Regions from separate parts of the Neobacillus sp. PVCKKU3 genome, predicted to be linked through region 2. Evidence: riboswitches for the same ligand, from Rfam matches in the RefSeq annotation. Region 2 holds a riboswitch; the other holds the start of a gene.
What was found. A riboswitch is a leader RNA that binds a small molecule or an ion and turns the genes downstream of it on or off. The one in region 2 is predicted to bind FMN.
Positions count from the first base shown of each region.

Region 1 (6,016 bases), on a different contig from region 2:
GCGAACTTGTGAGAAGATCGCTTGTAAAATCTGAACAAATTGAATGGATGCTGAAGCTTGCCAATGAGCACAAAGCGACATTTTGGGCAATCAGTACGGAACGAAACTGGCACAATGAAATGCCAGAGGATTTGCATTCGGTTGAGTGGATGAAATTTGGCTTCAATATTCACGACGATGCCGTCCGCGAAATTGTGATTAAAGAGCTAGAAGCTAGAGGTGAATTTGAACTGTCAAATTCAACACCATTCAACATAGAGGTTAACGCTTCAGGTATTAACAAAGCGCAAGGATTAAAGCTTGTGTGCGAGCGGCTCGGAATTGAGATGAAGAATGTAATGGCTATCGGAGACTCCCGTAACGATCTGGCCATGATTAAAGAAGCTGGCATGGGTGTGGCCATGGGAAATGCCCAGGAGATTGTAAAGGAAACGGCTGACTGGGTGACAGCTTCTAATGAAGAAGATGGCGTGGCGATGGCTATTCGCAAATGGGTTTTAGATAAATAAAAATTTTTTTACTTGGAATTGGTATATGAGGAATGCATACGGGTAAAAATATATGTGCAAGCATTATTTTGCAAAATTTAGTTATGGGAATATGCTAGGAGGCACCGAAAGAAATGGAACATGGCAAGGTAAAATGGTTTAACAGTGAAAAAGGTTTTGGATTTATCGAAAGAGATGGCGGAGAAGACGTCTTCGTTCATTACTCTGCAATTCAAATCGAGGGTTTCAAAACCTTAGACGAAGGACAAGAAGTTACGTTTGATATCGAAAACGGCCAGCGTGGGCCGCAAGCGGTAAATGTCCGTAAAGCTTAATAACTGTTAAAAATTAAACAGACTCTTTTAAAGGGTCTGTTTTTTTCGTAAAAATAAATTGTGCCGTTCGCGTTTTGGTGTGCGAACGGCCTTTTTTGGTTGGTTTTTTAAAAAGGTAACTAACTATTGTGAGCGGGCACGGAGTTTTGCTTAAAGTTAGTTGGAAATGGGCCGGAAATTCGCGCGGATGTTTCCTTTTTAAAAGCAAAATTACAATTTTTTAGAAAAAATCCCCGAGTTGAGTGAGAAAATCATGTAAATACCGATAATCATGTTATATAGGAAATCGATTTTTCAAGCAAGAAAAAATATCAGCGAATTTTTATGATATATTGCGAATTTTTGATTTTATCAGCGAATTTTTATGATATATCAGCGAATTTTTAAATATATCAGCGGATTTTCAAATTTATCAGCGAATCATACAAGTAATTAATTTTTACGGAAATTTGTTGGGTGAATAAAAGGAATTTCTGTAGGAAAATAGACCCTCGCTTTGTTTTCACCCACATATTTAAGATTGGCTGAATGAAGTAATCTACGTGCAAGATCTGGCGAAGATATTTGCGCGAACTCCCTAAACTGTTGATTGGTAATACTAGGCCCATATAATAAAAAATAATCCTGGATAGTGTAAAGATGGGCATTTGGAACAAAGGTATTAGAAAATGAACAATACCAATTTTGGTTTTTGCGTTGCACTGGTAAATGTAAACAAATTGGACAATGCACCCCCGGCAACAAATCACCATGGAGTATGTCAAATCTTTTGAGAATTGGCTTTGTTGGAACAGTATTAAGCTTTAACAAAAGTTTATCAAACTTCCGAAGATCCTTTGGGTCAAATATCTCTTGTTTATGGAAATTCTCAAATAACTGCATTTTATGAAGAATACAGGGGATTTGCAGATGTGCTGCATGACCTTCAATCCATTTCTCCCGACAAAGGAAAGAATGGCATTAGGATTACTGAAAACTACTAAATATTCAATGGGTAACGGTGGTAAATTGTGTTCAGTAAGCACTCTATTAAGGACACTTTGATGCCTTTCTACCTGAAAAATTGGATAGGGGTATGTATATTCTTCACCATTAACTGTTTGAATTAATTGTTCTGAATCTGTGTCAATTAAGATCTTTCCCTTATGATTTTTCACATCTATGATAATTCCGCTTTTGGTAGTTGTAAGGAAGGTATCAATTTGGCAGTTGTACTCTCCATCGGGAAGGTTCAAATCGTGGAAAATATGGTATTCTTTTTCAGGAGAGAGTGCAGGTAATAATCAATCGATTGTTCACCGCGGTATCTGCCCATCGTCCGGCTAATTCATCTGAAATCAGCTGCCATTTTGGATGGTTTTTCCGTAGACGCCTTACCAAGGCCTCTAAAATAAGAATAATCAGTGGGATAAAGCGTGGTTTTATTATCAAATTCATCACTCCTTTTAATTTCCCATTAATCTTTCTCAAAAAGAAGAAAATTTCCTGCTGAATTTTGCAGGAATTTGTCAAAACTTTGTTACATTTTTATTTAAGGGGGAATTACCATGAACGAACCGATTGCCATTGTAACAGGATCCTCAAGCGGATTCGGCCTTTTAACAACTCTGGAGCTTGCTCGGTCGGGTTTTCATGTTATAGCGACGATGAGAAATCTTGAAAAAAGCGGCGAACTCCTTTCAGAAGCCAAGAAAGAAAACATCGAAGATAAAATCACCGTCCACCAACTAGACGTTACCTCACAAGATTCAATCAACCAACTCGACAAACTAACGGAAACTCTAGGCCGTATCGACGTACTCGTCAACAACGCGGGCTACGCCGCTGCCGGGTTTGTCGAGGAGCTCCCGATGGAGGAATACCGTAAACAATTTGAAACAAACGTTTTTGGTGTGATGGCAGTTACCAAAGCCATCTTGCCATATATGCGACAGCAGCGTCATGGAAAAATCATTAATCTTAGCAGCATCAGCGGCGTTGTCGCCTTTCCAGGAATGTCACCATATGTGGCATCAAAGCACGCCCTCGAAGGCTGGGGTGAATGCCTCCGCCTGGAAATGAAGCCATTTGGCGTGGATGTAGTAATGGTAGAGCCTGGTTCGTACAGGACCAGTATTTGGTCTTCAGGAAAACAAATTACCCGCTCCCAACCCGACTCACCGTACTACCGACTAATGGAAGGTATGGAAAATTACATTCTATCCGGAGAAGAAAAGTTTGGCGACCCACGGGAGGTAGCCGAAAAAATCGCAGTAATAGCCAAAATGCAAAAACCAGCATTACGTTTTCCTATTGGTAAGGGTGTGCAAATGGCCATCCTCATTAAAAATCTGATCCCCTGGAGCCGATGGGAGAGGATTCTATTAAACAAACTACCTAAGAAATAAATTTCAAGAAGTTCTTGTGGAATATTTTTGAAATTAATTCCAACATTTAGAAATAAAGTGCAGCCACCATTTTGGCTGCATTTTTGATTTTTTTAAAATAATAAATTTTTGAAAAAGTCGAATTTTTTTGGCAGGAATTTAAGGATATTGTGAGAATATTAGAAATAAGATAGAAAAAAAGGGGGTTTTAACATGGATATCCAAGTAGTAGAAAAAAATGAATTGAGAGTAGTTGGAATTTCATGGAATGGAAGTTATACTGAAACTAACAAGATACCCAAGTTGTTTACAAAATTTAAACAACGCTTAGAGGAAATTTCCTTTAAGACAGAGGAACCGGTTCTTATTGCCCCGTTTCATAGCCGGGAGACGGAGTTTACCTATTACGTCACTGCACCTGTTGAAAAAATTACAGAAATCCCGGAAGGAATGGTTGGCTTTACGATCCCAAGTAAAAATTATGTGGTGACAACCCATAAAGGAAAACCTGATGAGGTAGAAAATACATATAACCTTTTGTTTACGTGGATGAAAGAATATGGCTATGAGCAAGATCATCAAGCATTAAGTTTAGAGATCTATAAGGAAGAGCACAAAGAGCAAAATGCCTGCGGTGATCTTCATTTTGAAATTTATTTGCCAGTAATGGTGTATAAATAAAGTTTATTTTCATTAATCAGTTCGGTTTCCTTTACAGATGCACTTCTGTATAATAATATTAAAATAATTTAACAGTAATTCCTTCGGGGCAAGGTGAAAATCCTTACCGGCGGTGATGAAGCACATGCTTCTTAGTCCGTGACCCGGTTAACAATTTTGTTAAACGGTGGATCTGGTGAAATTCCGGAGCCGACAGTTAAAGTCTGGATGGGAGAAGGGAAATAAGCAGGATTAAAATTGGCGAAATTTAGCCTTTTTTAAGCCTTAATTTTCTATTGTCTTTAAACAGGCCCTGAAGGTTTTTACCTCAGGGTCTTTTTGCTTTTTAGAAGAATCTTTAATCCCTGGAAACCCTAATGAAGGGAGAAAGAAGGATGTTTACCGGAATTATTGAAGAGATTGGTACTATTTCGGCTATACAGCGGACTGGTAATTCATTTGTGATGACGATTGAAGCGAAAAAAATTCTCGCCGATGTTCATCTTGGAGACAGTATTGCTGTCAATGGGGTTTGCTTAACTGTCACCTCCTTTACGGGAACCCGTTTTACGGTCGACGTCATGCCGGAAACGGTTAAAGCCTCTAGTTTAAATTCGTTAAAGCGCGGCTCAAAAGTAAATCTTGAGAGAGCAATGGCGGCCGGTGGAAGGTTTGGCGGTCATATTGTGTCGGGGCATATCGATGGCACCGGGGTTATTAAAAGTAAAAATGCGCTTGAAAATGCTGTGTATTATGAAATTGAGACCGAGCCGGAAATATTGAAATACATTATTTATAAAGGCTCCATAACAGTGGATGGGACAAGCTTAACGGTATTTGGAGTAACCGAAAACTCCGTTACAATATCGTTAATTCCCCATACGATGTCGGAAACTGTGGTCGGTAACAAAGGACCGGGAGAGATTGTAAATTTGGAATGCGATATGATTGGCAAGTATGTCGCTCATTTTATGAATAATTTTTCGAACAATCAGAAGCCTAAAGGCCAATCAGGTATTACGGCCCAATTTTTAGAAGCGAATGGATTTTTATAAAATTGCATGAAAAAACTGAACAAAGGAGTGATACGGTATGTTTGACAGGATTGAAGAAGCAATCGAAGAATTGAAACAAGGGAACGTTATCATTGTTTGCGATGATGAGGACAGGGAAAATGAAGGAGATTTCATAGCGCTTGCCGAAAAGACGACTCCTGAGGTTATCAATTTGATGGTAACGCATGGTAGAGGCCTTGTCTGTGTTCCGATTGAGGAAGAATTAGCAAAAAAATTGGATTTAATGCCGATGGTAGCGAACAATACCGACCCGCATGGGACTGCTTTTACAGTCAGCATTGATCATAAAAATTCTACAACAGGTATTTCGGCCTTTGAACGGTCTGCGACAATCATGAATTTGATTGATCCTCAGTCAAAAGCTGCCGATTTTAAACGTCCTGGCCATGTTTTTCCGCTTATCGCTAAAAAAGGCGGCGTCCTTAGAAGAACAGGTCACACAGAAGCAGCAGTTGATCTTGCAAACCTATCTGGAGCCAAGCCTGCTGGCGTTATTTGTGAAATCATGAATGAAGACGGGACGATGGCCCGGGTACCACAGCTAAGAAAAATCGCCGATAAGCTGGGCCTGAAAATGATTACAATCAAAGATCTGATTGAATACCGAAATCAAAAGGATAAATTGGTAAAGCGGGAAGTGGAAATCAAGTTGCCGACTGAATATGGCGATTTTAAAGCAATCGGGTATTCAAATATGGTAGACGACAAAGAGCATGTTGCTCTCATTAAAGGTGAAATTGACCCGGAGAAGCCAATTCTGGTCAGGGTTCATTCGGAATGCTTAACGGGTGATGTTTTTGGGTCTTACCGCTGTGACTGCGGTCCGCAGCTCCACGCCGCCCTAATGCAGATTGAACAAGCCGGAAATGGTGTGCTGTTGTATATGCGCCAGGAAGGCAGAGGCATTGGCCTCCTTAACAAAATGAAGGCCTATCAGCTTCAGGAACAAGGCTATGATACGGTAGAGGCAAATGAAAAACTCGGCTTTAAGCCTGATTTAAGGGATTATGGAATTGGTGCACAAATTTTAAGAGATCTTGGCATCAGAAAAATGATGTTATTAACGAATAATCCGCGTAAAATTAAGGGCC
Region 1 is NZ_JBLVQN010000054.1:28,722-34,737, forward strand. Features, by position in the region: gene ACNQGS_RS25820 (Cof-type HAD-IIB family hydrolase) at 1-509, shown strand, start outside; gene ACNQGS_RS25825 (cold-shock protein) at 623-823, shown strand; gene ACNQGS_RS25830 (hypothetical protein) at 1,256-1,705, opposite strand; gene ACNQGS_RS25835 (nuclease-related domain-containing protein) at 1,627-2,058, opposite strand; gene ACNQGS_RS25840 (hypothetical protein) at 2,084-2,254, opposite strand; gene ACNQGS_RS25845 (oxidoreductase) at 2,371-3,210, shown strand; gene ACNQGS_RS25850 (GyrI-like domain-containing protein) at 3,403-3,870, shown strand; FMN riboswitch at 3,946-4,093, shown strand; gene ribE (riboflavin synthase) at 4,245-4,904, shown strand; gene ACNQGS_RS25860 (bifunctional 3,4-dihydroxy-2-butanone-4-phosphate synthase/GTP cyclohydrolase II) at 4,942-6,016, shown strand, end outside.
Region 1: linked by a shared signal. The riboswitch ahead of ribE (riboflavin synthase) and the one ahead of ACNQGS_RS08970 (ECF transporter S component) in region 2 are both predicted to bind FMN.

Region 2 (6,016 bases):
AACATAACCAGGAAGCTGGTAGCAAAGGGATTTGCCCGTTCCGGTCGGGAGCATTGCCAAGGTATGCTGTCCATTTAAGATAGCTGAAATGGCTTCCTTTTGCCCTGTTTTAAACGATAAATAGCCAAAATGTTTTTTTAAAAGATTTTCTAATTCCATTGCCGGTCACCATACTTCGCCAACACTAACCTGATTTGAAAATAACTGGCACGGCTGACTTTTTCCCTTATTAATTTTAATTGCTTTGTGGCGGCTTGATTAGCAATTTGCAAAATTTCCAGCTGTAATTCTTTATCAACAAAAGCATCGATTGAAAACCGGTCTATTTGCAGCGCAAATTCCACTAAATGATCTTCGATTGTGCTTGTTTTTAAATTTCTGTTTTTGGCTATCATCTCTATCGAATATCCCTGCGATAGCAACTTCCATGTTTTTCGCGCCGTAATGGTTAATTCATCCCCATGCTCCAAGCCCTTTAGCAGATGGGATAATATCGAAAAATTAACGCCTCTTGTTTCTATTTTTTCAATCAAATAATGCAGTGTATTAGTAAATGTAAGATGATATTCATACACATTAACATTCATTTTTTTGGATGCTTGTTGAGCGGTTAATCCTATTTGCCGGAATCCAGTTAAACGGAAGACAATCGTAGACGGATCAATTTCCTGCCCATCTTCGAAGCATTCGTTCAATTCTTCATATAATTTTTCGCCAATTTCGTTTCTTGAGAGATGACTTTCTTTAAGAACAGCTTTAACCCAGATAAGAACCTTTTTATTTTTTTGAATCGGTATATAGCTTGTTTCCTGATTAATGAGGTTAGAGACTACTTGAACTAATAAAGAGAGCCGTTCCCAAAATATAGTGGTCATTTGGTGATAACGCCAGCCATTGAGAAAGAATGGAATACCGATATTTTTCAAGCGCTGCTCTCCTGAAGAACTGAGCAGGTATTTTTTCTCACCTTGCTCCATAATCCACCCGTTGTCCCTCATACAATGAATTATGGCTTCAAAGGAGTCTCTTGTCAGCGGTTCAAGTACTCCAAATAATCTTTTTAACGAATATAAATGAATATCCTGAATGGTTTGCGACGATTTCTTTCCTTTTAAAATGTGGTAAACAGAATAAATAGTTCTTTCGTTATTAATTTTTTTCAAACAATAAAGAATAACTGATTCTACCCATTCCATTTTAGACTCACCACTTATCCTAATTCGACAAAAACAGTTAAATTTTATTATATTTTAACATGAAACAGGTATTGTGTTGTCCAAAAATGTGGAAGTTTAAGAAATAATGGGACTAAAGGTACCAAAATCAAATTTCTATTGAAAAGTTATTCATACAGCTTTACAATAGATATGTGAATTGTATTTTCCATCACAAATGGAAAATAAGTAAGCATATTACTTGTTATTTAACTGGGAGGTTTTTTTCATGGCAAAGTATACAATTGTTGACAAGGAAACTTGCATCGCGTGTGGCGCATGCGGCGCTGCTGCACCAGATATCTATGATTACGATGATGAAGGTATCGCATTCGTAACACTTGACGATAACGAAGGTATCGTTGAAATTCCAGATGTTTTAATCGATGACATGATGGACGCTTTCGAAGGCTGCCCAACTGATTCTATTAAAGTTGCTGATGAGCCATTCGACGGTAACCCAACTAAATTTGAATAATCTTTGACCGAAGATATTCTTAAGCTGCTACCCCCCGCCTAATATTAGCCGGGGGGTTATTTTTTCGATAAAAAACAGAGGCCCCAGTTTTGCGGCCTCTGTTTCGTTTTAAGCATTTTTTACTGAAAATTTATTTAACCATGCCTGCATTCGGATGAACAGAAGCATGAAAATGAACGACATCATTATGCCCTTTAAGATATTGAAAGGCAGAATCGCAGGTACGACGAGGTTCCGCATATCCGGGAAACCCATTAAGGCCGTATAGGCAGGTAAAATAATAAAGTAGTTGGCAATGCTCATCACAACAGCCATGATTATAGTTCCAACTCCTAAGGCAAGTGTCATTCCCTTTTTTGATTTCAATTTATTATACACATAGCAAGTCGGCAGAATAAACACAATCCCTGCCGCAAAATTGGCAAGGTGGCCAACAGGAATGCCTGTCGGGCTCCCTGTTGCAAAATAATTCAACATATTCTTAAACAATTCAACTAAAATTCCTGCCACTGGTCCGAAAATCAGCGCAGCAATCAATGCAGGAATATCACTAAAGTCCACAAACAAAAAATTAGGGAACATTGGCAGCGGAAAGTTTAAAAACATTAATAAATATGCGATGCTGCTCAGCATCCCGATTGAAACCATTGCTTTTACCTTTGTGTTCTTCATTTTCTTCATCTTCCTCTCTCCTTTTTGATCCATCACGTTAGGAAGAGAGATTCAGCTTTTATAGGTACGCAAAATAAAACTCCCTCAAGATTGAAGCTTGAGGGAGTAAATTTAGGTACGCTTAATAAACATTCGATCAAAGAAAATTTTTCGAATGCCTGCAGAACCTCCATCTTCTCCCATCCAGACTATACTGTCGGCTTTGGAATCACACCAAATCCTGCCCAATTAGGCTCGCGGGCTGAAGAGTTATACTCTAATACCGCCGATCGGGAATTTCACCCTGCCCCGAAGATAGATCGTTATAAAATTATAAGTTTATTATACTGAAAACCAGTCACTTTGTTAAGCTAAAGTTATTTTCCGTTTTTTAAATATTTAGATAAAGAATACCCGCAGCAATAGGCTGCGGGTTAAAAAGGTTTTAATTTACTGGACGATTAAGACTTGATTAGGCTTGATTACATCCGTGTTTAGATTGTTGATTTCCTTTAATCTTGCCACTGTCACATTAAACTTTTGGGCAATGGAGGACAAGTTGTCACCATTTATTACAATATATTGGTTTACAAGCGGCTGCCCGCTGGGTTCAGGAATATTTTGCGGACGGCTGCTTACCTCCAAAACATCCTTGCCACTGGCTGCAATTCCGCCCTGAACCGCTTCACCAACATCGGCATCTCCCAATAGGAGTTCCGGATTAATGGCAAACTTTTTGTCATATCTCCATTCTAATTGGTGTGATTCAAAATGAAGATGGGTGCCGGTAGCCTGACCGGTCCTTCCCATTGTTCCGATGGCCTCCCCCCGCTTAACCATTTGACCTGGCACAACGGTCCGTTTGCTTAAGTGGGCATAAACCGTAACGAAATTGCTTGGGTGCTTGATAAATACAACCTGACCATATGTATTGGAATAATAAGACTTGATCACAGCCCCATCTTCAACTGTCAAGACCGGGGTGCCATATTTTCCGGCGATATCGATTCCTTTATGCTTACCCTGTCTTGTCCCATATGTATCAGAAATAACACCATCCGCCGGCCAAATCCATCTCTCCTTCTCCGTTTTCGCCTCAGGCAATCCAGCAGCTTCCGAGTGTCTCCCTCCGAGAAACAACAAACCTACACAAATCGCCATGATAATGGCAATAAAAAACCTCTTTATATAGTCACGCATTTCACTATTAATCCTCCTTACATCTTGTCCATACCTCACCATATGTTCTTATACTCGAGTTTAGAACATATGGTGAGGCATGGGACGGCCTGACCATATTTGTTATAATTTGGAGTTAATTGCTATTTTATGCATAAAAAAATCAACCGTTTTGGTTGATTTTTTTATCATTTCTCGATTGTCCGAAGATTTGGGGCCGCTGGCACCTTGATTTCTTTTGTTAAATCAAGCGGGCCAATATTTGCTGCGGGAGGATTGCTCACAACCACTTTTTCAAATCCGAATTCTTTTGCCGTTAAAAGGATGGCCTCCATCGACCAGACTGCCAACCGTTCATCTTCTATACTGGCATCTTTCGCAAAAGTGATGGTTAACGTGTTATTATTTGCTGTTACATCCTGAATTGCCAATTTTGGCAACAAAGATCTTTGTAATTGATATTCCTCTACCACTGACTTCATGGCATCAATTGCAGCTTTAATATCCTTATATGATTCAGGTGTTGGCACCAAGAACGGAACATCACTGCCATTAGGATAGTAAAAGAGGTAGGCATGTTTTTTCACATCAGTGATGGTCAATTTTTCTAAAAAGTCATTGCTTAGTTCGATTCCAGGTTCACCATTTGTGGTGAACTTAATCGTTTTGACGCTGCTATTGGAAGAAATATCATTTTTTAACGCACCGAGAAAAATTTGTTCGGTTGCACTGCCTTGGCGGTATGGATGGTCTGAAGGTACATCGACAATAACAGTTTCATTAGCATTATCATAATGCAATGTTGCCTGAAGCGGATAAAATTCACTTAGGCCCCATTCCGATTCGTTTAGGTTTGCCATTTGTGCATTATATAGGGTAAGCCAGTCTTTTCCTTCGGTATTTTTGACTATAGTTGATACTGGTACCAGATTTTGAGCCTGATTATCGGGGATCCAATAGGTCAACACGACACCGTCTTTTATTTCATCATCATAAACAGCTGTTTTCCCGGCATAATCGTTTTGCGTTTCGGCTTTCTTTAATGTTGAGTATTTATTCGCCTGTGATTCCTGATTGGCCATACCGCCCGCATCGCTATTATCCTTGGCAATTTTCGCTTCTTTTGTTGACTCTTGTTTGGCATTGTTGATTGAATAGTGATTCGTATCCATAAACTTAGGAGCTAAAATAAAAAATAAAAATAGTGCCGCTGCAGCGGCAATACCCGGCAGGATCCAGGAAACAGTTTTCCGTTTTTTACGTGAAAGGTTTTGGTAAATGTCACGAGGACGGCGATAGTCTTTTATTTTAGGCATTTGTTTTAACAATTCTACGAGCTCTTCATCGCTCCACTCTGACTTTCTCAATATTTCCCTCCTCCCTTCGGTAAAATGTTTCCATGTGCTTCTTCAAAACCTTCAACGAGCGATGCTGCGTCGTTTTGACTTTACTTTCTGTCCACCCTAGAGCCTCTGCTGTCTCTGCTATTGACAAATCGTGAATAAATCGTAATATAACGACGGCCCTTTGGTCCACGGTACAATATTCCAAGCATTTATATACCCATTTAATTTCTTCTCTTTGAACAGCCATTTCCTCAGGGATAGGATGGTCGTCCTTTACCTGATTTGAAGACCAATCAAATTTCTCAAGGATTCTTTCCTTCCAGCCCTTTTGCTTTCGAAAATAATCAATCGCAACATTTCTCGCAATTGAAAAAAGCCAGGTTTTTTCGCTGCTTTTTCCCTCAAAGCGATTATAAGACTTAAACACTCTAATATAAACCTCTTGAACAAGATCCTCCGCCTGCTCTCTGTTTCTAACCATATAAAAAAGAAATTGAAATACATCATGGTGATATTTTTGATAAAGTTCATCGAAAACGGAGTCCAACTTTTTTCCCCTCCCCGTTCAAAATATTAGTCGATGCTTATGTATAAAAGGTTACACTTTCTTAAATATAGACTTTTTTGGGATGAAAAGGAAGGTATTTAATGGAAAAATAAAAAGAGACTGGCGCGAGTAGCCAGCCTCTTAAAAATGTTCCTTGTGAATCAATAGAAATCGGCAAAATCCATGGTCATTTTACGATTTTCGTGGGAGTATGAAGGAAAATGTCGTTCCCTGTTCAACTTTACTTTGAACGGAAATATGTCCACGATGGGCATCAATGATATTTTTGGCTATAGCCAGTCCAAGACCTGTTCCTGACCTGCCGCGGGTTCGTGCCTTATCAGCTTTATAAAACCGTTCAAAAACAAAGGGTAAATCTTCCTCGGGAATCCCTGTTCCTGAGTCCACAACATCCATTCTGACTCCTTTGTCCTCGGAAGTGACTTTTAAGGTCACAGAACCATCCTTGGGCGTATGCCTGATCGCATTATCAATTAAATTCGTAAGAACCTGTTCAATTCGATCAGGATCCATTGTAAAGGTTGGTAAGTCGTTATCGATTTCAGCCAGTAATTGAATTCCATTATCTTTGGCTAACCCT
Region 2 is NZ_JBLVQN010000010.1:49,658-55,673, reverse strand. Features, by position in the region: gene ACNQGS_RS08985 (RecQ family ATP-dependent DNA helicase) at 1-159, opposite strand, end outside; gene ACNQGS_RS08980 (YpbB family protein) at 150-1,196, opposite strand; gene ACNQGS_RS08975 (ferredoxin) at 1,444-1,692, shown strand; gene ACNQGS_RS08970 (ECF transporter S component) at 1,801-2,364, opposite strand; FMN riboswitch at 2,532-2,664, opposite strand; gene ACNQGS_RS08965 (peptidoglycan DD-metalloendopeptidase family protein) at 2,794-3,543, opposite strand; gene ACNQGS_RS08960 (RsiX family anti-sigma factor) at 3,711-4,889, opposite strand; gene sigX (RNA polymerase sigma factor SigX) at 4,864-5,415, opposite strand; gene ACNQGS_RS08950 (ATP-binding protein) at 5,608-6,016, opposite strand, start outside.